Regions from separate parts of the Mesorhizobium sp. WSM4840 genome, predicted to be linked through region 1. Evidence: predicted binding sites of a transcription regulator. Region 1 holds the regulator's gene; each other region holds the start of a gene.
What was found. The regulator PhoB, encoded in region 1, activates phosphate uptake and scavenging genes when phosphate is short. The targets are predictions, from matches to a motif close to TGTCATNNANCTGTCAT.
Positions count from the first base shown of each region.

Region 1 (7,799 bases):
TGCTGCTGCGGCCCATGGTTCCCCATCTTATGGGCAAGTCCCCGTGGCAACACAATGGCGCGGCCAAACCATCATGACGACTGGCATATCACATGACAGGTATTTGACGCTTCAGGCGGCGATCTTCAGTGCACCTGGGCCCGGAATGGCACCGGGCGGGCACTTGCCCAAAATGATCATGCCGAGCACCTCGTCCTGGGTCACGTCGCTGGTGCGCGCCGTGCCGACGACCCGACCATTCTTCATCACGCAGACGCGGTCGGCAAGCTCGAACACATCGTGGATGTCGTGGCTGATCAGGAAGATGCCGATGCCGTCGGCCTTGAGCTGCATGACCAGTTCGCCGACCTGCGCCGTTTCCTGCGGTCCCAATGCCGCCGTCGGCTCATCCATGATCAGGATTCGGGCGTTGAACAGGATGGCTCGCGCGATTGCCACCGACTGCCGCTGGCCGCCCGAAAGCTTGACCACCGGCTCCTTGAAGCGCTGGAAACGGGGATTGAGCCTGCCCATCACCTTGCGCGCCTCAGCCTCCATGGCGCCGTCGTCGAGCGTGCCCCAGCCGGTCATCAGCTCGCGGCCGAGGAAGAGATTGGCGGCGGCGTCGACATTGTCGGCGAGCGCCAGCGTCTGGTAGATCGTCTCGATGCCGTATTTCTTGGCGTCGCGCGGATTGGAGATCGAAGCCTCTTCGCCATTGACGAAGATCTGGCCCGAATCGCGCTTGTAGGCGCCGGACAGGATCTTGATCAGCGTCGACTTGCCGGCGCCGTTGTGGCCAAGCAGTGCCACGACCTCGCCCGGGAAAAGGTCGATCGACGCATCGTCGACAGCACGAATGCCGCCAAAGGCAATCGAAATGTTGCGCATATCGATCAGTGGCGTGGGCGCAGTTGTGTCAGCCATGATCGTTCCTCCCTATGGTTTTTGCTTGAGCACGGTCTCGTCGAAACCGGCGTCCAATTTTCGCTGACGCGGCGCTTCGGCTCGGGATCATGCTCAGACCCGCTTGCGGTAGACGGTGTCGAGCCAAACGGCGACGACCAGGACGGCGCCGACGACGACGCTCTGAAGCGGTGAATCGATGCCGAGCAACACCATGCCGGACTGCAGCGACTGCATCAGAAGTGCGCCCAGCATCGCGCCGAGCACCGTGCCGGAGCCGCCGACCAGCGACGTACCGCCAATGACCGCAGCCGCGATGACCAAGAGCTCGTCCAGCGTACCCAGCGCATTGGTCGACGCATTGAGGCGGGCCGACGCAATCGCCGCGCTGATCGCGGCCAGCACGCCCATGATCATGAACACCTTCATGGTCACCCAGCGCGTGTTGATGCCGGCGAGTTCGGCCGCTTCCGGATTGCCGCCAATGGCGAAGACATAGCGGCCGAAACGGGTGCGCCTGGTGATGAAGGTCATGACGATGCCGACTGCGACCGCGATCAGCACCGGTATGGCGATGCCATGGGCGATGAACAGGCCGCCTTCGGGAACGGTGATGCCGGTCCGCTGAGCGTACTGGCGAACGATGCCGATCGGCCAGGGGTAGGAATTGGCGATCCAGACGGCGCCAAGGATGGCGGCGCAGGCGAAAACACCAAGCAAGCTCTCCGCCCAGACCGGGCGCAGCGGGAATTTGAACCGCTTGCGCTGTGACCGGCCGTTGAGCAGCATCAAGGCGACGGCCACACAGGCGAGAATGCCGACGATCCAGCTTGCGGTTGCCCCGATCGAGCCACGCGGCCCGCCACCCATGAGCTGGAATGTGGCGTCGAGCGGCGCGACGGTGCGCCCGCTCGTCATCAGCCACGCCATGCCGCGCCAGATCAGCAGGCCGCCCAGCGTCACGATGAAGGCCGGAACCTCGAGATAGGCGATGATGAAGCCCTGGAGCGCGCCGATCATGAGGCCGAGCGCTACGCCGGCAGCCAGTGCGATGATCCATATCCAGGGATTTCCAAGCTGGAAGCCCATGACCCGGATGAGGAATTCGGCCTGCGCGACGCCCATCACCATGCCGATCACACCTTCGACGGAGCCGACCGAAAGATCGATGTTGCGCATCACGATGACCAGCACCATGCCGGTCGCCATGATCGCGACCGAGGAGGTCTGCACCGACAGGTTCCAGAGATTGCGCGGCGTAAGGAAGAGCCCGCCCGACAGGATGTGGATTCCAACCCAGATGACCAGCAGCGCGCCGACCATGCCGAGCATGCGTATGTCGAGCTCGGTTGCCTTGAGGAAGCGGCCGACGGGGCTGAGCTCGGATTCACGCGCCCGATCGGCAGCTGTATCGGCGGCCGGCGTGTTGGAAGTCGTGTCGGTCATGATGTCCTCCCACCGGGTTGCCGTCTGCCGCGGATGCCGGAAGCAGCTTGGAAGTTAGCCGCGAGAAGCGGAAAAACAATTCTTTCTGAAAAAACGCCGCGGCGTGAAGCCGCGGCGTTTCAGGCTTCTTGCGAAGGCCGGATCAGTTGCAGACCGGGACGGTGCCCGCTGCCACGCCGGCGCAGACCTCTTCCTTCTTGATCCAGCCCGCGTCGATGACGACGTTGAGATTGTCCTTGGTGATGGCAATCGGCGTCAGGAACAGCGACTTGACGACATTGCCGCCCGGCGTGGCGAAGTCCTTGACGCCCGCAATGTCTGTCATCTGCTTGGCGTCGGCCAGCTGCGAGGCGATCTCGGCAGCGTTCTTGCCGAGCTCGCGCGCGTCTTTCCATACTGATACGGTCTGCGTGCCGAGCGCGATACGGTTCAGCGCGGCATGGTCGCCGTCCTGGCCCGACACCGGGACGGATCCGGCCAAGCCTTGCGCCGTCAGCGCCGCGACGACGCCACCAGCGGTGCCGTCATTGGCAGCAACCACGGCATCGACCTTGTTGTCGTTGGCGGTCAGGAACTGTTCCATGTTCTTCTGAGCGTTGGCGGGAAGCCAGCCGTCCGTATAGGCCTCGCCGACATTCTTGATCTTGCCGCTGTCGATCGCGTCCTTGAGCACTTCCATGGAGCCGGCGAACAGAAAATCGGCATTCGGATCGGCGCCCGAGCCCTTGATGAAGACGTAATTGCCTTCCGGCGCCACCTTGAACACTTCGCGGGCCTGCATGCGGCCGACTTCCTGGTTGTCGAAGGTCAGATAGAACACGTCCTTGTTCTCGATCAGCCGGTCATAGCCGACGACCGGAATGCCTTCGTCCAGCGCCTTCTGCACCGCCGGCCCGATGGCCGAGGCATCCTGCGCAAGGATGATCAGCGCGTTGGCGCCCTGCGAGATCAGGCTCTCGACATCGGTCAGCTGCTTGCCGGGATTGGACTGTGCATCGGCGGAAATATACTTGTCGCCGGCGGCCTCGATCGCCGACTTCATGGCGGCTTCGTCGGTCTTCCAACGCTCTTCCTGGAAGTTCGACCACGAAACGCCAATGACCTTGTCCTTGGCCTGTGCGACCGACGCGAGCGTCAGCGACATGGCGACCCCCGCCAGAATGGCGGCTGTGAATCTCTTCATGATTTTCCTCCCTGCGCCGCGTACGGCGCGACCAACTGGCCCGAAGGCCGGCACAAAGGCTCCTATTTTTTCGAGCCTCGAAAAAATACTGGTCCAACGCCGAAGCACTGTCAACACCAATTCTGATGGATTTTGTTGGCCTGCCGGCTTTTTTTCGAGCCTCGGAATAAACAATGACAGGCCCTTCTGCTTCTGCCAGTATTTGTCGGACATTACTGACGGCTTCCGGTTCATGAGCGGCCGCGGCAATAGGGAGGAAGCAAAAAAATGTCGGTTGGAATCCGCCATGACGATTTGCGCCGGCGCAACCGGGCGATGGTGATTTCGGCCGTACGCCGGGCCGGCCAGCCGTCACGGACCGAGATCGCAGCAACCACCGGCCTCAGTCATTCGACCATATCGGCGATTTCTTCCGACCTGATCCAGGAAGGCATCCTGACCGAGAGCAAGGCGAGCGAGACCGTTTCGATGAAACGCGGCCGACCGCAGGTCGGCCTCAGCCTCAAACCGGAAGCCGCTGCGGTATTGGCGGTCGTGTTGTCGCTGAATTTCCTGTCGGTCGCTGTCATCGATTATGCCGGACAGGTGGTCGCCGAGGAACAGCGCCGGCTGGACACGCTGACCATGTCGCGCGACGAGCTGATCGACGAATGTGTCGCCATCGTGCGGCGCCGGATCGAAGACCCCGACCTCGACGTCCAAAGCGTCGCCCGCATCGCGCTGGCGATCCAGGGCATCACCGATTCGCATGCGCGCGCCATGTTGTGGTCGCCGATCACGCCGCAGACGAACATCGCCTTCGCCGACATTCTGGAACGCGAGTTCGGCATCCCGGCCATCATGGAGAACGACTGCAACATGATGGCCGTGGCGCTGCGCTGGCGCGACCCGGATCGCTATCGCGACGATTTCATCGCCATCCTGCTCTCGCACGGCATCGGTATGGGGCTGGTGCTGAAGGGCGAACTGTTCACCGGCACCCATTCCTCGGGCGGCGAATTCGGCCACATGATTCATCGGCCGGGCGGCGCGCTTTGCCGCTGCGGGCGGCGCGGCTGCGTCGAGGCCTATGCCGGCAACTACGCCATCTGGCGCAACGCAAGGCAATTGAGCGAGAACGCAGAGCCGGTCGCCGATGTCAGCGACGCCGAGATGCGGGCACTGGCGGCCCGGGCGCGCCAGACGGACGGACCGGAGCGCGAAGCCTACCGCAAGGCCGGCGAAGCGCTCGGCTTCGGGCTTGGCAGCCTGTTCGCGCTGATCGATCCGGCGCCGGTCGCCATGGTCGGCGCCAGCGCTGCCGCCTTCGACCTGATCGAGCCGGCCCTGCGCGAGGCCATCGCCCAGACCGCCGGCGGCCAGCATTCGGGTTCGATTTCCTTCGACACCGAGACGAACGAGCTGCCGCTGATCCGCGAAGGCTGCGCCTTGCGAGCGCTGAGCTTCGTCGACCAGGAGATTTTCGCGCCGGGCGCGCAAGGGAAGTCCGGCACGATCAGGAAGGACGTGGCGTGAGTCCGAAGGCAAGGAACAAAGGCGGAATGCGACTTGGGGATGTGTTGAGATTCAGGTCAGGCCGCGCCGGGCTCGAAGACGGGCGCGAAGCGACCAGACTGGGCGAGTTCCGAGAACCGGAACGGAGCGTACTTTTGGGTAAGTACCGGAAGCGCAGGAAATCGCCGGTCGCAGGCCGGCATCACCTGAATATCAGCTAGTCTTCCCTGATCGCATAGCCCGCACCGCGGATGGTGCGGATGACATCGGGCATGCGCCCATTGTTGACCGCCTTGCGCAACCGGCCGACATGGACGTCCACCGTGCGCTCGTCGATGTAGATCGTCTCGCCCCAGACATTATCGAGCAACTGGCTGCGCGAGAAGACCCGACCTGGGTGCCGCATCATGAATTCGAGCAGCCGGAATTCGGTCGGCCCGAGCCGGATCTCGCTCTTCTTGCGATAGACCCTGTGCGATTCGCGATCGAGCATGATGTCGCCGACCTTCAGCACGCTGGACAGCACTTCGGGCTTGGCGCGGCGCAGCAGCGCCTTGATCCTGGCCATGAATTCCGGTGTCGAGAACGGCTTGACCAGGTAGTCGTCGGCCCCTGTCGAGAGGCCGCGCACCCGGTCGCTCTCCTCGCCGCGTGCGGTCAGCATGATGATCGGCAGCCGCTCGGTTTCGGGGCGCATCCGAAGGCGTCGGCAAAGCTCGATGCCGGAAACCGCCGGCACCATCCAGTCGAGCACCAGAAGATCGGGCACGTTTTCCTGCAGCCGGATTTCGGCCTCGTCGCCGCGCGTCACCACCTCGACCTGATAGCCTTCGGATTCCAGATTGTAGCGGAGGAGGACGCCCAGCGGCTCTTCGTCCTCCACCACCATGATGCGTGGCGCGATCATCGACCGGTCACCCCCGTCATGTCGCCGGCGCCGACATCGTCGTTTCGTCGAGCTTCGGGCGATCCGCCGGCAATTGCTGCCCGGTCACGACATAGTAGGCGTTTTCGGCGATGTTGGTGACGTGATCGCCGATACGCTCGAGATTCTTGGCGCAGAACAGAAGATGCGTGCAGGCGGTGATGTTGCGCGGATCCTCCATCATGTAGGTCAGGAGTTCGCGAAAAACCGCCGTGTATTTCACGTCGATCTTCTGGTCGTCGGCGCGCAGTTCTTTCAACGCGCCGGCATTGCGCGACACATAGTGCTCGACCACGCCGCGGAGCTGCACAAGAACGAGATCCGCCATCGCGTCGATACCGTGCGAGAGATTACGCGGCGTGGCGCTCTGCCCGACTGCGCTGACCCGCTTGGCTATGTTCTTGGCCAGGTCGCCGATGCGCTCGAGATCGCCGGCCATGCGGATTGCGCCAACCACGGCGCGCAGATCTTGCGCCATCGGCTGCCGCTTGGCGATCAGCGTGATCGCACTATCGTCGAGTTCGCGCTGCCGCGCATCCATGATGGCGTCGTCCGAGACGACGCGCTGCGCCATCGCATTGTCTGATGCAAGCAACGCGCGGATCGAGGCTGCGACCATCGCGGCGGCGAGCTCGTCCATATCGCGGATCAGCCTGTCGATGTGCTCCAGTTCCTCGTCGAAAGATGCGACGGTGTGTTCACCCATGATACTGTCCTCGTGTTCGAAATTCGCCGCCGGACCGCTCAGCCGAACCGGCCGGTGATGTAGTCCTGGGTGCGCTTGTCGTCGGGGTTGGTGAACATCTTGTCGGTCGCGCCCTCCTCGACCAGATAGCCGAGATGGAACATCGCCGTGCGTTGCGACACGCGCGCTGCCTGCTGCATCGAATGGGTGACGATGACGATCGTGTAGTTCTGGCGCAGTTCGTCAATCAGTTCCTCGACGCGGGCGGTGGCGATCGGATCGAGCGCCGAACAGGGCTCGTCCATCAGGATCACTTCCGGCGATACGGCGATGGCGCGCGCGATGCACAGGCGCTGCTGCTGTCCGCCGGAGAGACCGGTACCCGACTCGAGCAGGCGATCCTTGACCTCGTTGAACAGGCCGGCCTTCTTCAGGCTCGATTCAACGATGCCGTCCAACTCGGCCTTGCTCCTGGCCAGGCCGTGAATGCGCGGACCGTAGGCGACGTTTTCATAGATCGACTTCGGAAACGGGTTCGGCTTCTGGAATACCATGCCGACGCGGGCTCGCAGCTCGACGACATCGATCTTCGGGTCGTAGACATCCTCGCCGTCGAGCGTGATCTTGCCGCTCACCCGCGCGATATCGATGGTGTCGTTCATTCGGTTCAGGCACCGCAGGAAGGTCGACTTGCCACAGCCCGATGGGCCGATCAACGCCGTCACCTGGTTCTCGCGGACATCGAGATCCACGTCGAACAGAGCTCGCTTCTCGCCGTAATGAACAGAGACCTTGTCGCCCTTCATCTTGATCGAAGGGGCGATGGTTCCGCTGCTCAGTTTCTGTTCGACGCCGGCTTCCGTCATGATGTTCATATCCTCTACTCCTTACCAGCGCCGCTCGAAGCGCCTGCGCAGTATCACCGCGATGGCATTCATGATGACCAAAAAAAGCAGCAAAATCAAAATCGCCGCCGAAGTCTTCTGCTGGAACCCGGCTTCCGGGAAATCCGCCCACATGAATATCTGCACCGGCAGGATCGTCGCGGGATCGGTGAAGCCGCCGGGAATGTCGACGATGAAGGCGACCATGCCGATCATCAGCAGCGGCGCGGTTTCACCCAGCGCATGCGCCATTCCGAGGATGGTGCCGGTCATGATACCCGGCATCGCCAGCGGCAG
Region 1 is NZ_JBVVQD010000001.1:54,489-62,287, forward strand. It holds gene AC0L3I_RS00295 (ATP-binding cassette domain-containing protein) at 112-906, opposite strand; gene AC0L3I_RS00300 (sugar ABC transporter permease) at 1,000-2,331, opposite strand; gene xylF (D-xylose ABC transporter substrate-binding protein) at 2,474-3,514, opposite strand; gene AC0L3I_RS00310 (ROK family protein) at 3,782-5,029, shown strand; gene phoB (phosphate regulon transcriptional regulator PhoB) at 5,226-5,915, opposite strand; gene phoU (phosphate signaling complex protein PhoU) at 5,932-6,639, opposite strand; gene pstB (phosphate ABC transporter ATP-binding protein PstB) at 6,678-7,493, opposite strand; gene pstA (phosphate ABC transporter permease PstA) at 7,506-7,799, opposite strand, start outside.

Region 2 (7,799 bases), on a different contig from region 1:
ATCATCACCGACGCGGCGCTCGATCCCTTCACCTCGCACGGCCATGACGGCATCTTGCGTGACGGCATCATCGTCAACGACCAGACCGTGGAGCAGGTCGCCGCGGCTGCCGTCATCCAGGCTTCGGCCGGGGCCGATATCATTGCCCCGTCCGATATGATGGATGGCCGCATCGGCGCCATCCGCGATGCGCTCGACGCCAATGGTTTTCAGGATGTGGCGATCATGTCCTACGCGACGAAATTCGCCTCCGCCTTCTACGGACCCTATCGCGAGGCGGTCGGCACCGCCGGCCTGCTCAAGGGCGACAAGAAGACCTACTATCTCGACCATGCCAATTTCGACGAGGCGGTGCGAGAGGCCGAGCAGGACCTCGCCGAGGGCGCCGACATGCTGATGGTCAAGCCCGGCCTGCCCTATCTCGACATCATCCGCAGGCTGAAGGACGAATTCCGCATGCCGACCTTCGCCTATCAGGTGTCGGGCGAATATTCGATGATCAAGGCGGCCGCCGCCAATGGCTGGATCGACGGCGACAAGGCGATGCTGGAATCGCTGCTCGCCTTCAAGCGCGCCGGCTGCGACGGCATCCTCACCTATTTCGCGCCCGAGGTGGCGGCGATGCTGAAGGGGTAGGCACTCGCATCGTTTTGGGATTTTGCTGCAATCCGCTAGAATGGACTCATGAGCAGGAACGAGGTCATCGAACGGTTGCAGAGGAACGCAGATGCCATCAAGGGCATGGGCGCGACTTCGCTGTATCTGTTCGGGTCGGCGGCGCGGGACGATGCGCAGCCGGACAGCGATCTTGATCTGTTCATCGACTATGATCCGGCGCGGCGCTTTTCTCTGATCGACCTGGTCGGGATCAAGCAATTTCTGGAAGAGAAGATGTCAACGGAAATTGACATCACCACACGCGACAGCCTTCATCCCATGTTGAAGGCCGAGATCGAACAATCGGCCGTGCGCGTATTCTGATGGCAGTCCGCCGGATCGAGCCGATCCTAGCCGAGATCATAGCGGCTTTGGATGGCATCAGCACTGCCACCGCCGGCAAGACCCTGGATGACTTTCGTGACGACTGGCTGCTTCGTCATGGCGTGGAGCGCGGCATCGAGATCATTTCTGAAGCCACCCGGCACATCCCGGACGATTTGCTCGCTCTTGCTCCAGAAATTCCCTGGAAACAGATTCGTGGAATTGGCAACGTTTTGCGTCACGAATACCACAAGACTTCCGACGCCATCGTCTGGACCGTAGTGACAGACAGTCTGTCGCCGCTCCGCCTAGCTGTCGAGCGCATACTCGAGGCGTCGCGGCGCAAGTAGCTGCTGCTGCAACCATCCCCTCTTTGCGGTGGTCCTGATGCTGGCCAAACAAGCCGCTCTTGCTCGGCGGCGAAGTACCGCTTGCAAAACGCAATCAGTCCAGCTAAAAACAACTGATTGTATTTTACAACCGGTTTAGGGAAGTACTCATGTCCAAGCTTCGTGTCAACGCATTCACCCTGTCTATCGACGGCTTCGGCGCCGGTCCCGACCAGGACCTGAAAGAGCCGCTGGGCATCGGCGGGGAAGCCTTGCACACATGGATGCTCGGCACCCGAACCTTCCGCAACATGTCTGGTGAAGATGGCGGGACCACGGATACCGACGACACGTTTGTGACGCGCAGCTTCGAAGATATCGGGGCGTGGATCATGGGCCGAAACATGTTCGGGCCGATCCGCGGACCTTGGCCCGATGACACCTGGAAAGGCTGGTGGGGAGACAATCCGCCCTACCATGTGCCGGTCTTCGTGCTCACCCACTTTCCGCGGGATCCTCTTGTCATGGACGGCGGCACGACCTTCTATTTCGTAACCGATGGTATCTACTCAGCGCTGGAAAAGGCGAAGGCAGCGGCTGATGGCAAGGATGTACGGCTGGGCGGCGGCGTCGCCACGATCCGGCAATATCTCCAGGAAAAGCTCGTCGACGACATGCATCTTGCGATATCGCCGATGCTGCTCGGCTCAGGCGAGAATCTTTTTGCCGGCATCGACATGCCCCGGCTCGGCTACCGCTGCAGCGAGCAGGTCGCAACGCCGAATGCCACGCATCTGATCATCAAGCGCGATTAGGACGTTTCGTCTGCTCTGTTGGCGAAACCTCGGTACAGGCCCCTTTCTCCCCGTCACTATACGGGGAGAAAATGCCCGGCAGGGCAATGAGGGGCGGCGCAATCGATCAATGATTACGCTGCCGGACAATACCCCCTATGGCAATATGACATCAAAATAAGTTTGGTCCCATGCAGTGACTTTGGCAGGTTCAACTGTCGAGGTTGGCGCTGTCTCTCATCCGCCTGCCGGCATCTTTCTCCCGTATAGTGACGGGGAGAAGGGAGCTCTGCCTTAATACTTCTCCGGCACATACAGCTCGCGCGGCAATACCTGGCGCTCGTATTCGGGATTGAAGACGCGGTCGGGCAGCGTGATCTCCTCGTGCGGCACCTCCTGATAAGGCATCTGCTTGAGGAGATGATCGATGCAGTTCAGCCGTGCCCGCTTCTTGTCGTTGCCCTCGACGATGAACCAGGGGGCTTCGGGAATGTTGGTGCGGGCGAAGGTCTCTTCCTTGGCCTTGGTGTACTGCTCCCAGCGCACGCGCGACTGCAGGTCCATCGGCGACAGCTTCCACTGCTTCATCGGATCATGGATGCGCATCTGGAAACGCATCTGCTGCTCCTCGTCGGTGATGGAGAACCAGTATTTGACCAGCGTGATGCCGGAGCGGACCAGCATGCGCTCGAACTCCGGCACGTCGCGAAAAAACTCCTCGACCTGATCCGGTTCGGCAAATCCCATCACCCTTTCGACGCCGGAGCGGTTGTACCAGGAGCGGTCGAACAGCACGATCTCGCCGCCTGCCGGCAAATGCGGCACGTAGCGCTGGAAATACCATTGCGACTTCTCGCGCTCGGTCGGCGCCGGCAAGGCAACGACGCGGCAGATGCGCGGATTGAGCCGCTGGGTGATGCGCTTGATGACGCCGCCCTTGCCGGCCGAGTCGCGGCCCTCGAAAACCACAACCAGCTTCTTCTTGGTGTAAGCCACCCAGGACTGCAGCTTGATCAATTCGGATTGCAGCGTGATCAGGTCGCGAAAATATTGCAGGCGATTCATCGAGGGCGGATGCGCGTTCTTGTAGATTCTGGCGATTTCCAGCGACAGCGCCGGTTCCGACATTTCCAGCTCATAGTCTTCGTCGAGCGTGTCGGCGAGTTCCGCCTCCAGCCAGTCCTTGGCGGGAGAATTCTGTTTTGCTTCAGTCATTTATGCTGCTCCGCGTGCACGCCCGTGTCGGCGTCCGGCCTGCCAGCCAAGATCGAACACCTTGAGCCGACTTGCATACAGGCCGGCAATGACGGTTTTATTGCAGCCGGCCTGTGCGCCGGTCGCGCAAATCCGTGAGATGTGATCGATCAACCTCAATCGCATGCACGACAAGCGGCGCGAATTGTCCTACAAATGCCACGTCCTTTTGGGCAGCCTTCGAAGCAGCCCTTCTCAACGCAATTGCGAGGATCTGACATGGAATACCGCACTCTCGGCCGTTCCGGGCTGAAGGTTTCGACGCTGACCATGGGCACCATGACCTTTGGCGGCGCCGGCGCATTTTCGGCGGTCGGCAAGACCGATCTCGACGAGGCGCGCCGGATGATCGACCTCTGCATCGATTCCGGCATCAATCTCATCGACACCGCCAATGTCTATTCGAATGGGCTTTCGGAAGAGATCATCGGCGACGCGCTCGGCGGCAGGCGCAAGGGCGATGTACTGATCGCCTCCAAGGCGCGCATGCGGATCGGTGACGGTCCCAACGACGAAGGGCTGTCGCGCTACCATCTGATCCGCGAGTGCGAGAAGAGCCTGAAGCGCCTCAGGACCGACGTCATCGACATATATTTCCTGCACGAATGGGACGGCACGACGCCGCTGGAGGAGACCATCGCCGCGCTCGACACGCTCGTCAGCCAGGGCAAGGTCCGCTATGTCGGCTGTTCCAACTATTCCGGCTGGCAAGTGATGAAGGCGCTGGGGATCAGCGACCGCCAGCACCAGCCGCGCTTCGTCACCCAGCAGATCCACTACACGCTGGAAGCGCGCGAAGCCGAATATGAACTGCTGCCGATCTCGGTCGACCAGGGGCTTGGCGTGCTGGTGTGGAGCCCGCTCGCCGGCGGACTGCTGTCCGGCAAATACAACCGCGACCAGGCCACCGCCCGCCAGCTCAGCGGCTGGTCTGAACCGCCGATCCGTGATGAGGAGCGGCTATGGCGGATCGTCGACGTGCTTGCCTATATCGGCAACAACCATGGCGTGTCGGCGGCGCAGGTGGCGCTTGCCTGGCTGCTCGGCCGGCCGGCCATCAGTTCGCTGGTCATCGGCGGACGGACCGAAGCACAGTTCAAGGACAATATCGCCGCTGCAAGCCTTGTGCTGACCAGCGATGAGCGCGCACGCCTCGACGCAGTCAGCCGCCCGCCCGTTCTCTACCCCTACTGGCACCAGCAGTTCACGGCAAAGGACCGGTTTGGTCCGGCCGATCTGGTTCTCGACCGGGAAGGTGTCTGACTCCGGATCCGGATCAGGTCGAAGGTCGCTGCGGGCTTAGCCGGAGATAAAACGCCAGACCTCGGGATCAGGCTCGATCTGACCGCTGAGCACGAAATACTTGTAGAGCACGAGCAAGCAGATCGCCTGCTCGGCCCGTTCGTCGGCGAACTTGCGGCAATAGGCGTTGGCGGCGGCAACGATGCGCTCTGCCTCAGTCGGATGACGTTCGAGATACTGCACCCGCTCGGCAAGATCCGTGAAATCAGGTTCGAGCGGTACATAGTGAACGTCAGCCACGAGTTCGCTTTCGGCGAACCATGTCTCATATGTCGGCGGCGGCATCAGGCACAGTGAATTCGAACTCATGATCCATTTTAGGTTGGTCGCCACATCGTTGCCTTCGAGTGAAATGATGTAGCGACAGCGCCGCTGCTGATCGATGCTCAGGTAAGGCTTGCGATATTCCGGCGCTGCCGTCGGTTTGGGCGTGCCGACATCGCAAAAGGGCAGATCGCGCGCGGCCTCCAGAAGCAAGGTCCTTATCGGGTTGTTGAGCTCGCCGCGCCACACCGCAACCGGAAGCTTGTCCGCGAAGGCAACATCGTCGGCGGGCATGTGGAAGTGGCGGAACTTGTTGAGCTTGAACAGGATCCCGTTCCTGTTATCGCCGGCGATCGGCCGATCCTTGACGATCGACGGCATCGCAGGCACTTCGACGACGTCGCCGAATTCGAGGTCGATGCGCAAATCGGGATCGAAGTAGCGGGTAAATTCCTTCAGATCGTAGTAATACATGCTCCGGTCTGTCGGCAGCCGGCTGACCGGTGCGGCCCCGGCGCTCGGCGCGAAAGCCTTCTGCAATCTGTTGTAATAGTTGAGACGCGCGCGGACCGATCCGTCCGAAAGCCTGGCCTGCTCGAGCAGCCCGGCGAGCCTGCGGCGGAACAGCGCCTGCGGTGCGATATCGCGCGCGGCATTGCGCGCATAGTAGAATAGCTTCTGTGCGTTTCTTTGAAGGGTGGCCATCGGTCACTTGGTGAAAAAGTCGGCTTGTGATTTGCCCTCCCGGCCCCTCCTACACCATTGTGCCGGCTATCTTGCAAGCCACGGAACCGTGTTCAGCCGGCCTGCCGGCTGTGTATGGAGCCGATCGCCCTTTGCGGTGTTGTGTTTGTAGCCCAATGCCCCTAGGCAGGGCTAAGAACCTTTGGGATTGTGAAAGGAAGAGATATGGCGCGAGCACCGAATTACGGCCAGGAACGCAAGGAACGCGACCGGCAGAAGGCTGCCAAGAAGGCGGAAAAGCAGGCGGCCAAGGCGGCAGCCAAGGAACGTTCGAAGCCCGAAGACGAGACCACGTCCGAGACCGAAACGGAAACGGCAGAGTAAAACGCATCCGGCCCGCGAGGCGGATCGGATTTGGCCTAGGAATCCCGCTGCGTCTTCAGGCCGGCGCCTTGTCGCTGACGAACACGTTCACCTCGCGCGCGGCGGCGATGAAGGCGCGCCTTGCAGTCATCGCCGGTTTGTCGCCGGCCAGCGCATCATGGCAGGCCTGCAGCGCTTCGCGATGCTTTGGACTGCGCTTGCCGGGCCAGTTGTTGAGGAGGTAGTCGGAAGCCTCGCGGACGGTCCGCAAGAGCTGAGTGGTTCCCTCCGCGCCCGACTTGACGGTCACGGGTGTTTCAAATCGGTTGTTTTCCATCGCCGCTCTTACGCCATCGGCGCTCGCGAAGCGAGGGCGAAAGTAGTTGCCTCGGCAATCAAGCCGCGACGACGGCAAATCCCCTGGCACGCAGGCCGCGCCGGTCATTGTGCAATGATGTCACCAGCCGGTCGCGGCTGCCGACGATATGAGCCGAAAGCCGGTGTGCCGCCTCATCCGCATCGCCGGCCCGCACCGCCGCCAGAATGGCACGGTGTTCGGCCCAGGCACGGCCGAGTGCCGCCTCGTCGCGCACCTCCAGCCAACGCGCCCGCGACAGGCGCGTCATCGCATCGCGAACCGCCCTGAACAGGAACTCGTTGCCGGACAGGCGTGCCAGCTCGATGTGAAAATCCATGCCGACGCGATGCCATCCCTCGCGCGGGGTGCCAGCGTCGCAGGAGTCCAGCATCGCCTCGATGACGTCGACGGCGCTCCTGTCCTCCAAGGCACAAGTCAGCTTGACCGCCGCCACCTCGACCGCCTCGCGGTAGACGGCGATCTGCTCGAGCTCGGCGATGTTGATCGGCGATACCGTCCAGCCGCGCCCGTCGCGGCAGACCAGACCTTCCGGCTCGAGCCGCAGCAATGCTGCCCTGACCGGCGTGCGCGACGCCCCGAAGCGGCTTTCGATCCAGCGTTCCGTCAGCCGCTCGCCCGGACCGATCTCGAGGCCGAGAATCATCTCCCGAAGCTGTTTTTCGACATTCTGCATCTGGGACATGGCGGTTCCGTTCTGGCCATTTGTTTCGGCGATCGGGTCGCTGGCCAGCGTTTGCCGATCACGTTTAAGATGGCCGCATTGACAACGGCCGGGCTTGCGTCCATGACGGATACCAACTTGGTATCCCAAAATGGCATCCGGAACAAGTCGTCGAGAGACTTGCCGGACAGGACAGGACATGCCGCAAGAAGCCACCCCTGCCATGCAAGGCGCCCACAACATCCACTGGCGCCGCAATCTTGCCGTGTGCTTTGCCGGTTCGTTCAGCACTCTGGTCGCCATGACGCTGCTGTTGCCCTTCCTGCCGCTTTATGTCGAGCAGCTGGGTGCCGAGGGGCACGCGGCTGTTGTGCAGTGGTCCGGCATCGCCTACGGCGCGACGTTCTTCGCCGCCGCGCTGGTGGCGCCGCTGTGGGGACGGCTGGGCGACCGCTACGGCCGCAAGCTGATGCTGGTGCGCGCCAGTTTCGGCATGGCCGTCTGCATGTCGCTGACCGGCATGGTGGAGACTGTCTGGCAATTGGTGCTGCTGCGCCTGCTGATCGGTTTCGCCGGCGGCTATTCCTCGGGTTCGACCATTCTCGTCGCCATGCAGACGCCGAAGGACCGGTCGGGCTGGGCGCTGGGCGTGCTGTCGGCCGGCATCACCGCAGGCGCCCTCGTCGGTCCCCTGCTCGGCGGCGCGCTGCCGCCCTTGATCGGCATCCGCGCCACCTTCCTGCTCGCCGGCGGCGTCATTTTCCTGGCGTTCCTGGCAACGACTTTTC
Region 2 is NZ_JBVVQD010000019.1:101,375-109,173, forward strand. It holds gene hemB (porphobilinogen synthase) at 1-636, shown strand, start outside; gene AC0L3I_RS23860 (nucleotidyltransferase family protein) at 685-981, shown strand; gene AC0L3I_RS23865 (HepT-like ribonuclease domain-containing protein) at 981-1,331, shown strand; gene AC0L3I_RS23870 (dihydrofolate reductase family protein) at 1,481-2,125, shown strand; gene ppk2 (polyphosphate kinase 2) at 2,399-3,319, opposite strand; gene AC0L3I_RS23880 (aldo/keto reductase) at 3,578-4,621, shown strand; gene AC0L3I_RS23885 (glycosyl transferase family 90) at 4,658-5,629, opposite strand; gene AC0L3I_RS23890 (hypothetical protein) at 5,834-5,992, shown strand; gene AC0L3I_RS23895 (DUF982 domain-containing protein) at 6,048-6,416, opposite strand; gene AC0L3I_RS23900 (GntR family transcriptional regulator) at 6,367-7,032, opposite strand; gene AC0L3I_RS23905 (multidrug efflux MFS transporter) at 7,211-7,799, shown strand, end outside.
Region 2: ppk2 (polyphosphate kinase 2) is a predicted target of PhoB. The motif match lies at 3,408-3,424, and genes of this name have one in related genera.

Region 3 (7,799 bases), on a different contig from region 1:
AATGCAATTCGTGCTGGCTGGCAAGGTCGACGGCATAGCCGGCGCGTTCGGCAAAACGAAAGAAGTGGCTGTCATAGCTTGCCCAGCCGGACGAGGCGTATTTCTTCGAATGGCCGGTGGCGAAAGCCCATTCCATATGCGGATAGCGCGGCGCGGTCTTCGGCGGCACGGCGACCTCGAGCGGCACGCGCGGCGCCTCTTTCGGCAGAACAACAAAGCCGCGGCACCATGGCCGCTGCGTCGACACCATTGGGGCATACTGATCGCGGTTCGGGCCGGTGATGCCTTCGTAATGATTGGAGCCGCCCCAAGTGTTGTAGGCAAGCCAGGTGCCGGTGGCGGCAACCTGCAGCACACGACCGCGTTTCTTGCCGGGCTGCGGGGTAACCATAAAAAGATGGTAGCAGCGGATCGGCTTGCCGTCGCGGCCATCCGCCGTCAGCGTGGCGCGGTAGGCTCCGGACGGCCAGTCGTCGCCGACGCGGAATTCAAACGATGCGTCCCAGCCGCAGCCCACGACCGAACATTGGTCGGGTGTATCCTGCCAGCGCGCCGCGATCCCGGCCGTCTCGAACATTTTCGTTTCGGTGCCGCCGTCGCGGACGATCGCCACGCTGAAGCTGGAGGCTGTCGAACTGACATGCAGCGCCACTGTCTCGCCCCGGCTGTATGAAAAACGGTCGCTGTAGCACCAGATCTCGCCGCGTTCGCCATCCATGCCCGGCCACTCCCAGTAGTGGCCGCGCACGGCTTGCCGGCGCTGGTGGGGCGTCAGTCCGAAATCGGGGAATTCGGTAGGAAGCTTGGTCATGAACGCCTGTGAAGGGTCGAACGCGTCATTTCGACCATCTGCCGGGCAAGCGTCAATTGGAAACGATCGGGCCAGCGATAGCTGACAGCCGGCCTTGGCCTTGCCTGCCAAACAGATTATCTCACAAAGGGCGGCCTTTTCCGCCACGGGAGCCGACATGCTGAGAGTGCAAAAGGTTAAGGTGGACGACATCTATGTGCCGACCGCGCGCAGGAAGACACTGCATCCCGAGACCGTCCGGCATCTGGCCGAGGACATTCTGGAAAACGGCATGAAGACGCCGATCCAGGTGCGCCACGACGGCAAGCGCCATATCCTGGTCGAAGGCCTGCACCGGCTGGAAGCGGCGAAGTGGCTCGGCGAGACCGAGATCGACGCCTATCTGGTGCAAGCCAAGCGCCACTAAGCTCTCATTCGGCGTCCGCCGGAATCGGCCAGGCGAAGTTTTTCGCGAGACCCTGTCGGGCTGCGCGTTGCCCACTCGTCCTTGAGACGGAAACGGGCATTCAAGCCAACTCTTTAGCAGCAAGTGAGGAGACCACCATGACGACCAAGCTCGATATCGCCCCCAGCTCCGACCGTGAACTGGTTCTTGCCCGCATCATCGATGCGCCGCGCGAGAACGTCTATCGCTGCTGGACCGAGCCGAAACTCGTAACGCAATGGTTCGCGCCAAAGCCGTGGACGACGCCGCGCGCCGAGATGGACGTTCGCACCGGCGGCTCCAGCCTGATCGTCATGGCCGGTCCCGACGGCAACGAGTTCGCGAACCCCGGCGTCTTCCTCGAAGTCGTGCCAGGCAAGAAGCTCGTCTTCACCGATGCCTATACCAAGGCGTGGGAGCCTTCCGAAAAGCCATTTATGACCGGCGTGGTGACACTCGAGGACGAGGGCACGGGCAAGACCCGCTACATCGTACGGGTCGGCCATTGGAGCGTCGCCGACCGCGAACAGCACGAAAAAATGGGCTTTCACGAGGGCTGGAGCCAATGTGCCGACCAGCTCGAAGAAGTCGCTAAGCGGCTTTGATCCACCGGCAAGAAGGGGAGGAGGCCGACATGTCCAGATCGATATTTTTCGCCATTTTCGTCTCGGCCGCAGCGTTCTTCGCTGCGCCGAGCTCCACCAAAGCCGAGGAGGCAAAGCCCGCCATGACCGAAACGAAAGCAATGCCGAAGCCGGCGAAATCCGGCCTGCTGCCGATCAACGGCCTGAACTACTATTATGCCGTCTACGGCAAGGGCGAGCCGCTGCTTCTGCTGCATGGTGGTCTGGGCACGACCGACATGTTCGCGCCGATCCTGCCGAAGTTTGCCGAAAACCGTACCGTCATCGGCGTCGACCTGCACGGCCACGGCCGCACCGCGCTCGGCGACCGGCCGCTCAGCCTGGAGGCTATGGGCGACGACATGGCGGCTATCGTCAAGGCGCTCGGCTACGAGCAGGTCGATGTCATGGGTTATTCGCTGGGCGGCGGCGTCGCCTTCCGCATGGCCGTCCAGCATCCCGAAACCGTGCGCCGGCTGGTCCTGGTGTCGGCGGGCTGTGCCTCGGACGGCTTCTATGCCGAGATGCGAACCCAGCAGGCGCAGGTCGGCGCGGCGATGGCCGACATGATGAAGGACACGCCGATGTACAAATCCTATGTGGCGGTGGCGCCGCATCCGCAGGATTTTCCGAAGCTGCTCGACCAGCTGGGCGCCTATATGCGCAAGGACTACGACTACTCCGCCGATGTGCCGAAGCTGAAGATGCCGGTCATGCTGGCGTTCGGCGATAGCGATATGTACCGGCCAGAGCACGAGATCAAGTTCTATCAGATGCTCGGCGGCGGACTGAAGGACGCCGGCTGGATGCGCGAGAACCTGTCGCAGAACCGCCTGGCCATCCTGCCGAACCGCACCCATTACGACGTGTTCTTCGCGCCGGAACTGGTGGCCGCCGCGCTGCCCTTCCTCAATGGCGAGACCAAGGTGAAGACCTGGGACGAGATCGTCAGCGAAACGAACTAACCGCCTGAAAACTGCCTGCCGGCCGTCTCCGGAGATGGCCGGCGACGCTTGTTTCACGTCACGCCTGACCAGAACAGCAGAGCGGCTGCTGAAACCGCACCGCAAGTCCCGCCGGCCGCATCACGCCAACAGATGGCGCCATCAAAGCTTTTCAATTGACGCTGCTATACCGGCAGCTACCTTGCCGCCAATCTTCAGAATGAGGGATGCAGATAATGAGGGGTGCAGATAATGAGGGGTGCAGATATGGCCGGGTATCAGGGTGGCTGCCTGTGCGGGGCGGTGCGCTATCGCACTGATGCTGCACCGATCAACGAGCGCGTCTGCCATTGCCGGCTTTGCCAGAAGGCGTTGGGCGCGGCCTTCAACGCCCGCGTGCTGTTCCGCATCGACGACGTGACGACAGAAGGACCGGTGGCGCTGGTGAATTCCTCGCCCGATCTCAAGCGCGGCTTTTGCCCGGGCTGCGGCACGACGTTGTTTTCCCGGCGCGACTCCGCCGGCATCATCGGCGTCACCTCCGGCTCGCTTGACGACCACAGATGCATATGTGGACCGCCTCGAAGCAGCCCTGGGTACAGCTCGACGACGGACTGCCGCAATATGAAGGCGCCCCACCCCCGAACTGAAGCACAGGCGAACTGAAGCACAGGCGAACCGAAGCACAGGCGAACTGAAGCACAGGGAGTGCCCAATTTTTTTCATCCGGGACACGAGATAGCCGGCAAAGCGTCATTGGCGAGCCATCATTGCCGCCTATCTATTACGTGCGGGTCGGCAGTCGAGGAGGCGACGGATGAAGGACAGAATCAACACCCTGGATGAGCTTTTGAGCGATCCGATGGTCAAGCTCGTGATGGAGCGCGACCGCGTGCAGCCGGCCGAGCTTCGCTCGCTGCTTGAAGAAAAGGTTCGCCGGGATGATGCGCCGGTCAATCCCGTCACCGATCGCCCCGACACCGACCGCTTCGTACCGCCCGCTCACATGGTAGCCGAGAGCTGCCATAAGCTATGGCTGTGCGGCTAGGCAGCGGGCCTGCAGGCATCGGCGATCCTTCGCGCCCTCTCTGTCCTGCCGGCGTTCCAAGCAATCACCGCTGCGGCGATGAAGCCATGTATTCTGCTTGCCCTCTCGTCCTAACAATTTGATTCAAACTTTGTTGGTAATTTCTCGTTAGTAATCTGGACTGGTTTGTCCGGCGGCGTTGTCTTGCCCTCGGTCTGTTGTGTTCTGCGTACAGGTCCAGATGCGGTTTTCAGGCGTCGTCATCTTTGTGCTCGCGTCTCTGTGCCTTGCCGGCTGCACATCCACGTCCGGCGTCGACGCGTTGCAAGTGCCGTCCAGCGAGACGACCAGTTCGGTTGTGCGGCCGCCCGCGCCGGTAGCGTCGGTCGGTGCGGCCGATGCGGCACCCGACTTCGCGCAGGAAGAGGCGGGGCAGACTGTGGCTATGGCCACTCCAGAGCCTGTGGAAAGCATCGAACCACCCGCCGAGCCGATTGCCCTGGTGGCGCCGACGCGGCTGGCACAGGCAGCACCGATGCTCGCCGAGCCGGTCCAGCGCTATCGTTTTCGTGACGCCAAGCCGATCAATTTCGGCAGGGCCTCGCCCAGACACCTCGCCGTTCACGGCGTCGACGTCTCGCGCTGGCAGGGCAACGTGAACTGGGGCAAGCTGCGCGCGCAGGGCGCGAACTTCGCCTACATCAAGGCGACCGACGGCGGCGATCATCTCGACCCGATGTTCAGGAAGAACTGGCGCAATGCCGACGCCGCCGGCCTCAAGCGCGGCGCCTATCACTTCTTCTACTGGTGCCGCACGGCAGGCGAGCAGGCCGACTGGTTCATCCGCAACGTGCCGAGGGTCGAGGGCGCCTTGCCGCCGGTGATCGATGTCGAGTGGAACGGCGAATCCAGCTGCAAGCGGCGGCCGTCGCGGCAGAAGGTGCTGGAGAAGATGCAGGTCTTCATGGACAAGCTCGAGCGCCACTACGGCCAGCGGCCGATCATCTACACCGCGCCCGATTTCTACCGCGACAATCTGCGTGGCGCATTTCTGGACTATCCATTCTGGCTGCGCGCGGTGGCACAGCACCCGGCAAAGGTCTATCCCGGCCGCAAATGGGTGTTCTGGCAGTATTCCGGCTCCGGCCTGTCGCACGGGGTGAGGGGCCGCATCGACCTCAACGTGTTCCACGGCGACGAGGAAGCCTGGCGGAACTGGGTTGGTGGGCGGCAGATGGTGGCCGAGGCGGAGTAGGGCGTCCTTCCGGGGCTGGAGCTTCTTGCTGTTCGCGCCTGTGGGGGCTGATCGCGGCGCAGAAAGCCGCCATTTGCAGGCCAGCATGAGGTGAATATCGACGGACCCTGACCGCCTGTCGCGGAAGTGTCATCGATCCGTCATCGCTTTGAAATGTGGTTCCCGCAAATCAGGTGGCTTCCATTCGAACAGGAGACGCCACCCGTGCCCCGCCATTCCGCGCTTTTCGTCCTGACGGCAGCGCTTGCTGCCTCCGTTTCGCTGCCGGCCCATGCCGACATGATGTTCAACCGGGTCGCGAGCTTCGCGGTCGCCGGAAACCTCCCGGCGGACGTCGAGAAGACCACGCCGACTTCGTCCGAGATCATCACGGCGAGCGAAGACGGCATGACGCTGGTTTATTCCGATAGCCCGCTCGGTGCGGTCGGCTTCATCGACATCGCCGATCCCAAGGCGCCCAAGGCCGGCGGCATCGCCAAGATCGACGGCGAGCCGACCTCGGTTGTGGTCATCGGCGGCAAGGTGCTGGCCGGCGTCAACACGTCTCAGAGCAAAGCCAAGCCTTCGGGCAACCTCACCGTCATCGATCTTGCCTCCAAGGCGATCGAAGGCACCTGCGACCTCGGCGGCCAGCCGGACTCACTGGCGTTCAGCAAGGACGGCAAGTTTCTGGCCATCGCCATCGAGAACGAGCGCGACGAGGATCTGAACGACGGAGAGATTCCGCAGATGCCGGCGGGCGACCTCAAGATCTTCACGCTTGCCGAAGGCCACCCTGATTGCGCGACAATGAAGACCGTCAACCTGGCGGGCATTGTCGAAGTCGCGGCGGAAGATCCGGAGCCGGAATTCGTCGCCTTCAACGAGGCCGGCGAGATAGTGGTCACGCTGCAGGAAAACAACCACATCGCCATCGTCAACGCCGAAACCGGTGCGATCGTCACGCACTTCTCCGCAGGCTCCGTCACGCTGGACAAGATCGACACCAAGAAGAACGGCGCCTTGTCCTTCGATGGCAAAATGGAAAACGTCGCGCGCGAACCCGACGCCGTGAAATGGCTCGACAATGACCGTCTCGTCGTCGCCAACGAAGGCGACTACAAGGGCGGCTCGCGCGGCTTCACGATCTTCAGCAAGAAGGGCGAGGTTCTCTACGAATCCGGTCCGTCCTTCGAGTACGAGGTCGCCAATGCCGGCCATTATCCCGACGACCGCAACAAGAAGGGCGTCGAGCCGGAAGGTCTCGAGACCGGCACGTTCGGCGAGGACAGACTGATTTTCGTCGCTTCGGAGCGTGGCTCCGTTGTCGGCGTCTACAAGGACACGGGTGCGGAGCCTCGGTTTGTGCAGATCTTGCCGTCCGGCATCGGCCCGGAAGGCCTGGTGGCGATTCCGTCGCGCAATCTCCTGGTCACCGCCAACGAGGCCGACCTGGTCGAGGACGGGCTCGCCCGCTCGCACGTGATGGTCTACGAGTGCTCCGAGGGTCCCGCCACTTACCCGATGATCACGGCAAAGCTCACGGCAGACGGCACGCCGCTGGGCTGGGGTGCGCTTTCGGCGCTCGCGGCAGGCGACACCGCCGGCAAGCTCTTCGCAGCCTCGGACTCGTTCTACGCCAACGCGCCGTCGATCTTCGAGGTCGATGCCACGCAGACGCCGGCGCTGATCACCGGCAAGACCATCGTCACGCGTGGCGGCCATCCTGCACAGAAGCTCGATATCGAAGGCATTGTCGCCGACGGTGAAGGCGGCTTCTGGCTGGCCAATGAAGGCGATCCGGCAAAGCTCGTCCCGCACGCCATCCTGCGCGTCGACGGCAAGGGCGAGATCAAGCAGGAAATCGGCTTCCCGACAGAATTGCTCGCTCATCAGAGCCGCTTCGGCCTCGAAGGCATCACCACCATTGGCGAGGGCGACGACCTGACGCTGGTGATGGCGGTGCAGCGCGAATGGGCCGACGATCCGAAGGGCCAGGTCAAGCTTTTGGCCTACAAGCCGCAGGCCAAGGAATGGTCGGCAGTGCGCTATCCGCTCGAAGCGACCGAAGCTGGCTGGATGGGGCTGTCGGAGATCACCGCGCATGACGGCAAGCTCTACATCCTCGAACGCGACAACCAGATTGGCGACCTGGCCAAGGTGAAGCGCATCTATTCGGTGGCGCTCGACGCCTTCAAACCGGCCAAGCTCGGTGGCGAACTGCCGTTGGTCGAAAAGACGCTGGTGCGCGACATCGTCGGCGACCTGAAATCAGCCACCAACGGCTATGTCATCGACAAGGTCGAAGGTTTCACCATCGACAAGAACGGCGATATCTTCGTCGCCACCGACAATGACGGCGTCGACGATTCTTCCGGCGAAACGCTGTTTTTACGCTTGGGCAACATCAGCGCCGTGAACTGAGGGTGTTATATGGAGCGTCCCCCTCATCCGTCCGCTTCACGGCCACCTTCTCCCCGCTGGGGAGAAGAGGCTGGCATCAACGCTGGCGAACTCCTCTCCCCTTGGGGAGAGGTCGGATTGCCCCGAATTGCCCTTCGCAATTTGGTTGGCAATCCGGGTGAGGGGGCACTTCCGCGAAGCCGGGCGTGGCACGGTCGCTTAGCCAGCGCGCGACGTCTTCCCTGACGGGACATAGACAGGTCTTCGCTGCGGCTGGTTTCGTCGGTGGCATCCGCGGCCGTTTCCACAAGACCCAAGCCGCAGCACATCGGT
Region 3 is NZ_JBVVQD010000017.1:100,314-108,112, reverse strand. It holds gene AC0L3I_RS22435 (N,N-dimethylformamidase beta subunit family domain-containing protein) at 1-811, opposite strand, end outside; gene AC0L3I_RS22430 (ParB N-terminal domain-containing protein) at 969-1,217, shown strand; gene AC0L3I_RS22425 (SRPBCC family protein) at 1,355-1,840, shown strand; gene AC0L3I_RS22420 (alpha/beta fold hydrolase) at 1,870-2,823, shown strand; partial or broken gene AC0L3I_RS22415 (GFA family protein) at 3,070-3,452, shown strand; gene AC0L3I_RS22410 (hypothetical protein) at 3,620-3,850, shown strand; gene AC0L3I_RS22405 (glycoside hydrolase family 25 protein) at 4,071-5,084, shown strand; gene AC0L3I_RS22400 (esterase-like activity of phytase family protein) at 5,289-7,487, shown strand.
Region 3: AC0L3I_RS22400 (esterase-like activity of phytase family protein) is a predicted target of PhoB. The motif match lies at 5,212-5,228, and genes of this name have one in related genera.

Region 4 (7,799 bases), on a different contig from region 1:
CCGATATCCGCCAGATCGACATCGACGATCTGCCCCGGTTGCAGCGCGCCGGCATCGCCCTCCGGCCGCGCCTCGACCAGATAGACCAGCTTCTGCCGGGTCTCGAGCGAGTAGATCACCGGCGGCGTGAATTCCGGGTCCGGCGACACGTAGCTGACGCGCGCCTTCACGTCAGGCCCGCAGCCGTCGCAATGGACGTTAAGCAGCGTTCCGACCTTTATCGACGAGAACGCGTTTTCCGGAACATAGACGCTGAGCTTCACGGCGCCGTCCGGCAGCATCGAAATGACAGGCGCGGTCGGACCGGCGGTATCGCCCGGATTGCGGATCACGTCGTTGACACGGCCCGGCGACGGCGCCGCAAGCACACGCTTCGACAGCCGCCAGCGCGCTTGCTCCAGCGCCGATTGCGCCTGCCTGACCTTATTGTCGGCGGCCTTGATCGTCTCGGGCCGTGCCGGCAGGCCGCCGACAGCGAGATTGGCTTCCGCCTGGCCGAGCTGCGCGTTGGCTGTCTCCAGCGTCGCCGAGGCGGTGTCAAAATCGGCCTGGGTGCCGGTGCCGCGTTTGAACAGATCACTGGCGCGGGTGTATCTGCGTTTGGCGTCGGCGGCCTGCGCCTTGGCCATGTCAACCTGCGCCTTGAGCACCTCAATCTCTTCCGGCCGTTTGCCGACCTGCAGGTCGGCAAGTTGCGCCTGGGCCTGGGCAAGAGCCGCCTCGGCCTGTGCGACGGCTATTTTTGCGTCGGCGCTTTCCAGCGTCACCACAGGCGTACCCGGCGCGACGCTGTCGCCGCGCCTTACCGAAATCGTCTCTACCTGCGCCACCTCGATCGGCGCGAGCAGCACATAGTCGCCTTCGACATAGCCGACGGCGAGCGGCGGCGCCGGTGCGCAGGCACTGAAAAGCAGGGCGGCGAGCGGCAAAGAGCAGAGGAAACTCATGACCTACGATCCTTCCGGGCGGCCAATATCGCCCCAAGATTATCCGTCACCGCCGCCGCAATCTTGGTGGCCTCGGCATCGCCGATCCCTCGCCAGCCCATGCGGCGCATCACCGCTTCGCGGCCGATGCGAAAATAGACGACCTGGCCGATCAGCGTGAACACGGTGAGTCGGGTAGCCTCGCTTTCGGCCGGCTCGCCAGTTGCCTGCTCCCAGATCAGGCAGAGCCTACGATGCGTCGGCTCGAACACGCCGTCATAGATGCGGTCGAGTGCCGCCGTAGGATGCGAAAGTTCGCGCAGGACGAACTGCACGATTTCACCGGCCTCCGGCCTGGCCACGATGAAGGCCACCATCCGCTCCAATGCGGTGAAGAGTTGTGCCCGCGCCGCTTCAGGGTCGTTTGGCGCCTGCAGATCGCCGATCGCCTGGCCGGCAATGGCCTGGATGGTGTCGACGATATAGTCGGCCGCTGCCGCGCGAAGTCCTTCCTTGCCGCCGAAATGATAGGCGATCGAGCCGATATTGGCCTTGGCCTCAGCCGCGATCTCGCGCGTCGAGGTGCCGTCGAAACCCTGCCGTCCGAACAGCGTCAGCGCTGCCTGGACAAGTGCTGCGCGCGTCATGTCGGCGGGCGATACCTCGCGACGCGGAATTTTGGCGTTTGTCGGCTTGCTCATATCAAGTATTTAATCAATCGAATGATTAAAGTCAACCCCGCCTATCTCCATCTTGCCATCTCCAGCCGCACGCGCTTTAGTGCGAAGCCATGGTCAAGGAAATCGAGCGCAAGTTCCTGGTCTCCGGCGCGCAGTGGCGGGATCTGGTCGAGGCGGACATCCGCATTCGCCAGTTCTATCTCGCCGCCGCACCCGACCGCTCGGTCCGCGTGCGCATCAGCGATGGCGCCTCGGCAAAGCTGACGCTCAAATTCGGCAGCAAGGCCCGCGAACGTGACGAATTCGAGTATCCGATCCCTCTGGCGGAGGCGGAAGAGATGCTGGCCTTCGCCATCGGACGTGTCATCGAGAAGACACGCCACCATGTTAGGCATCGCGGCCATCTCTATGAAATCGATGTCTTCGGCGGGACGCTTAGCGGTCTGGTGGTCGCCGAGCTTGAGACGCCCGAGGACGTGCAGGACGAAATGCTGCCAGATTGGCTCGGCCGCGAAGTCACCGGCGAGCAGAGGTTCTACAACGCGTCGCTCGCCATCGAGGGGGTTCCGGAGATCGCCGCATGAGCTATCGCATCGATCCGCGCCTGCCGTTAACCGGCGAGGTCAGGCGCATCCTCGCCGAGGAGATCGGCAAGGCGCTCGTCCATCTGGACGCGGCGCATGACAGGCCGGAGCAGGCGCTGCACAAATGCCGCAAGCGGCTGAAGAACGCGCGCGCCTTGTTGCGCCTGGTCCGTTCCGGAGACGAAACATTTTGCGGGACCGAGAATCAGTGTTACCGACAGGTGGCTGCCCTGCTTGCCGGTCCGCGCGAGGCAACCGCGCTGGTTGAAACCATCGACCGGCTGGCAAAAAACTTTCCCGAGCAAAGCGCCGGCGGCGGTCTCGATGCCGTTCGCGACACGCTCGTCGCGCGCCAGCACGAATTGCATAGTGGAGCCGGCCTCGGCGCCGCGATAGCTGCCGCGATTGCCGCTTGCGAGGAGGGTATCAGCCGGATCGATACGCTGGCCTTGCCCGACCAGCCCGAACAGGCCGCCGATGTGCTTGCCGAAGGCGCCCGCATCAGTCTGCGTCGCGCCAGAAAGGCGCTGGACAAGGCAGGCTCCCGCGGTGATGCCGACGATTTCCACGATCTGCGCAAGGCGGCGAAGACTCACGGCATGCATCTGTCGCTGCTTGGAAGGCTGTGGCCGACGCCGATCAAGGCCCGGCGCAAGGCGGTCGACGAACTCGGCGAAAAGCTGGGCGAACTGCATGATGTATTCGTCCTGCGCAACCTTCTCGATGCCGGCGAGCGGCCGCTCGGCTCTCCTCAGGAAACGCGACTCCTGAGCAAGCTGTTGAAGCGCTCGGAGAAAAGCCTGAAAAAGACCTGTCTCGCGGCGGCAGGCGATCTGTTCGGCGATAGGCCCAGGCGCTCGACAAAAAAGCTCGCGCGCAAGGCGCGCGCCGACCTGGCCGCCGCGCCGCACGAAGACGCCAGCGCGCCCGGCGCCGCCGGCTGACGCGGTGCTTGCGTCGGAATCCGTCCCGAGATCGTTGACAAATGAGGAGGAGGTTTTGACCTCTCCCGGGGGCTTTTTCCAGTTGCGCCGCGCACAGCGGTTTAGGGCACGCATAAAGCCAAGGAGGCGGCGGGATCATCGGCAGGACTGTCGGCGGTCGCCGTCGCTTCCATGCGCTGAATGGTTGGAAGCGAAACCCCGGCGCGCTCGGCGAGCGTCTTCTGATCGATGCCGGCCAGCGCCCTTGCGGCGCGCATCTGCGCGGCAGTGATCCATCGGCTAAGAACCCCCGTCTGAGACTGCATCCCCATGTAGAATACCATTATTATGATGGTTCAACCATCATAATGCACATGTCAGGCATGTGCGCGCACCAAAACCGCTTGTGTCCTGCAGAGCTCGCGCGTTACGCGTCGTCTGGCGGAAATAGCCACGGCGGTCTTCAATTTTCAGCAATCGAAATTCAAAGGGATTAACAGTTGAGAGTTTTCAGGGCTTTTGATGTGGTCGACGTTCTTAGTGTCGACGGTTTTCCAGCTGGCAGGTTGCGGGCATGAGCTCGCCAACACGCTGATTTGACCGCACGCTGACCGACGCAGCGTCGTTCTGACCAGCCGGTTCAGGCGCCGTCGGTCTGCCCGCGCCAGCGCTGTAACGCCCATGCGGCCAGCCAGCACAGCATCGCCCAGGCGAAGCCGGCGCACCAGCCAGCCAGCACGTCGGACGGCCAGTGGACGCCGAGATAGACGCGGCTGATACCGACCAGCAGTGCCGTCAGCACCGCCAGCGACAGCACGTAAATCTTCGTCGTTCGCCCAGGCAGGAAGCGCGACGCCATGCTGCCCAGCGTCAAATATGTCACCGCCGACAGCATCGCATGGCCGCTCGGAAACGAAAGCGACGCCACGTCGGCGAGATGCGAGACCAGATCGGGGCGCGGCCGGTCGATTCCGAGTTTCAGCGTGCTTGACAGGACCTGTCCGCCCGCAACCGCTACGAAGACGAGAAATGCTGGTCCCGGCCTGTGGATCAGCAGCAGATAGACAATCACCGCCGCCGTGATCAGCCCGAGCACGATGGCGCTGCCGAGGCTGGTGATGTCGCGCATCGCCCCTTCCAGCCATGGCGGTCCGATCGGATTGTCGGGCTGGCCCGCTTCACGAAAGGCGAGCAGGATTTCCGTGTCGAAGGCGTGCGGCGTGGTGTCTCGCGCCACCTCCATCAGCTCCTCGAATCCCCACAGTCCGCCGGCGATGACCAGTCCGGCCAGCAGGACCGGGAATTCGATCCAGTTGAGCAGCTTGCTTGCGGTATTCTTCATCGGCCCGATCGTCCTACAGCGCCGAGCGTCCTTTTAGACGCGCAAAGTACGCTGTAGCATTTTGACTGGCGCATGATCCCCAGCGAAATCGATTCCGATTTTCGGGGTCATGCGCGGTTACAGTTTTTGCAGATAGGGCCCGAGCGTGATCAGCGCCACCGCTGCGACGGCGAGCGCGATGCCGGTCGCCTGCAAGGCATCGACGCGCTCGCCGAAGAACACCAGTGCCACCACGTTCACCGATACCAGCTGGATCACCGCCGACAGGCTGAACGACACCGACATGCCGAATTCACGGATCAGCCTCAGCATGATAAGATTGCCCGCCGAATAGAGCGCCAGAGTCAAAACGATCTTGCCGAGGCTCGGCGCCATTCCCCATTGCTTGGCCGCCGTCGCCGCCAGCAGGAAGATCACCGTCGAAATGCCAAGCTGCCCCAGTCCCCAGAAACTCACTTTTTTGTCCCTCTCGATGCGATCTTCCGCGCCTGCCGCAGATGTTGTTTCCGAAGCTCGGGTCGCGGTCAAGCGGAGCTGATCATGGACATGAAATCGGGGCTGGAATTGGCCGGCAACGTCATCAAACTGTGATCTGCTGGCGATAGGCGGTCAGTCAAGCAACACGCTCCAGCCATCCCAAAGAAGCCAGAGGCAAGCCCCCATGACTGAACATCGCTCGACCGGACATCTTTCCCCAAATGCCCATTTCCGCACCAGTCTGCTTGAGGAAAACGATGGGCCAGGAGCCAATCCCACTGACAACCAGACGATGGGCGAGATCATCGCCGCGCGTTTTTCGCGCCGTGGTTTCCTGCAGGGATCGCTCGCGGCAACCGCCATCGCCGTCACCGTCAGCCCGCTCGCGCTGATCCTCGCCGACGATGCCCGCGCCGCCGGCGGCTCGGCCTTCAGCTTCAACGAGGTCGAGGCCGGCGTCGACGACAAGCATCATGTCGCCGCCGGCTACGACGCCGACGTGCTGCTGCGTTGGGGCGATCCGCTGTTCGCCGATTCGCCGGACTTCGATCCGACAAAACAGTCGGCGCAGGCCCAGGAAAGACAGTTTGGCTACAACAACGACTATGTCGGCTATATCCCGATCGACGGCTCGGCCGAGCATGGCCTGCTGGTGGTCAACCACGAATACACCAATCCGCATCTGATGTTCCCGGGCATCGTGAAAGTCGGCGAGAAGGACGGCAAAAAAGCGCTCGAAATAGCGCCCTTGAGCAAGGAACAGGTCGATGTCGAGATGGCAGCACACGGCGGCACCATCGTCGAGATCCGCAAGGAGTCGGGCAAATGGCAGGTGGTGCGCGACGGCAAGCTCAATCGCCGCATCACCTCCAACACCGAGATGGCACTGTCCGGCCCGGTCGCCGGACATGACCGCGTCAAGACCAGTGCCGATCCGACCGGCACGAAGGTCTTCGGCACCGTCAACAATTGTGCCGGCGGTGTCACGCCCTGGGGCACCTACGTCATGGCCGAGGAAAACATCCACGGCTATTTCTCGGGCGAACTGCCGGCCGGTCACGCGGAAGCCGCCAACTACAAGCGCTTGGGCATTCCCGAAGGCGCCTATGAATGGGCGGCGCATTATGACCGCTTCGACATCGGCAAGGAGCCGAACGAGCCCAACCGCTTCGGCTGGATCGTTGAGGTCGACGTCAACGACCCGACCTCGGTGCCGAGGAAGCGCACTGCGATGGGCCGCTTCAAGCATGAGGGCGCTGAATCAATCGTCGCCAAGGATGGCCGTGTCGTCTTTTATCTCGGCGACGACGAGCGCTTCGACTATGTCTACAAATTCGTCACCGCCGGCAAGTTCAACGCCGAGGACCGCGCCGCCAACATGGATCTTCTCGACGACGGCTCGCTCTACGTCGCCAAATTCGCCGAGGACCGGTCGATCGAATGGCTGCCCATCGTCTTCGGCCAGGGCCCGCTGACGGCGGAGAACGGCTTTGCCAGCCAGGCCGACGTGCTGATCGAGACGCGCCGCGCCGCCGACCTGCTCGGCGCCACCAAGATGGATCGCCCCGAGGATATCCAGCCCAATCCGACGACCGGCAAAGTCTACGTCATGCTGACCAACAATTCGAAGCGCAAGACGGATCAGGTCGATGCCGCCAACCCGCGCGCCGAAAACGCCTTCGGCCACATCATCGAGATCGTCGAGGACGGTGGCGATTTCACTGCTGCCAAGGGCAAGTGGGAAGTGCTGCTGAAATGCGGCGATCCCTCGGTGGCCGAAGTCGGCGCCACCTTCTCGACCGCAACCACCGCCAATGGCTGGTTCGGCATGCCGGACAATTGCGCCATCGATTCGGCCGGCCGGCTCTGGGTCTCGACCGATGGACAGGGCCCGAAGGCGACCGGCCGCACCGATGGCCTGTGGGCGGTCGACACCGAAGGCGAGGCGCGAGCGACCTCGAAGCTGTTCTTCCGCGTGCCGATCGGCGCCGAAATGTGCGGTCCGCTATTCACGCCCGACGACCAGACCGCCTTCGTCGCGGTTCAGCATCCGGCCGATGGCGGCGAAGACTGGGAGCCTTTTGGCCGTCCCTCTTACTATGAGGACCTGTCGACCCGCTGGCCCGACTTCAAGCCTGACATGCCGGTGCGGCCATCGGTCGTCGCCATCACCAAGCAGGGCGGCGGCAAGATCGCGGTCTGAATCGCCGCAAGGTGCTAGCAGCGCCAAGGAAGGATTTCGTCGATACGAAATCCTTCCTTTTCCTGATGCGCGGGAATGCGCCTGATGGGCTCATTCGGCGCGCTGAACCACGGCCACGTTCATCATGCTTCTCAACCTGAAGCCAATGGACTCGTATAATCCTATGGCCGTGGTGTTGCTGGCATAGGCGTGGAGATAGGGAACTTCGCCGCGCGCCGCTATCTGGTTTGCCACGAACAGCGACAGCAGCTTGCCCAGGCCACCGCCCCGAAATTCCGGATGTGAGCACACCCCGCTAAGTTCGGTATAGCCGGGTTGCTTCATGCGTTCGCCGGCCATCGCCGCAAGTCGGCCCTCGATCTTCACACCCCAAAAATCGCCGAGGCTCAAGGCTTCGAGCGTGAATGGGCCAGGCTTGGTGACCAATGCCAAGGCGAGCATCTCAGCTGCATCGTCTCGCGTCAGACGTTGCACGCGCTTGTCGGAGACCATCTGCAATGGCCGCTCGGCAATCATCTGAACCCCGGGCGCGGTCGAAGTCGCCGAAAGTTCCGCGGGCAGAGCAATGGCGTCCACCTGAAGCAGGATCGCACTCTCGCCTGGGGACACAAGTTTTCCGAGCGCCTGCAGGCTTTCCGCATCGTCCGCGGCACTGGCGGCGAAG
Region 4 is NZ_JBVVQD010000018.1:120,363-128,161, forward strand. It holds gene AC0L3I_RS23225 (HlyD family secretion protein) at 1-947, opposite strand, end outside; gene AC0L3I_RS23230 (CerR family C-terminal domain-containing protein) at 944-1,627, opposite strand; gene AC0L3I_RS23235 (CYTH domain-containing protein) at 1,717-2,190, shown strand; gene AC0L3I_RS23240 (CHAD domain-containing protein) at 2,187-3,134, shown strand; partial or broken gene AC0L3I_RS23245 (helix-turn-helix domain-containing protein) at 3,296-3,439, opposite strand; gene AC0L3I_RS23250 (phosphatase PAP2 family protein) at 3,754-4,455, opposite strand; gene AC0L3I_RS23255 (hypothetical protein) at 4,573-4,911, opposite strand; gene AC0L3I_RS23260 (PhoX family protein) at 5,117-7,135, shown strand; gene AC0L3I_RS23265 (GNAT family N-acetyltransferase) at 7,226-7,799, opposite strand, start outside.
Region 4: AC0L3I_RS23260 (PhoX family protein) is a predicted target of PhoB. The motif match lies at 5,031-5,047, and genes of this name have one in related genera.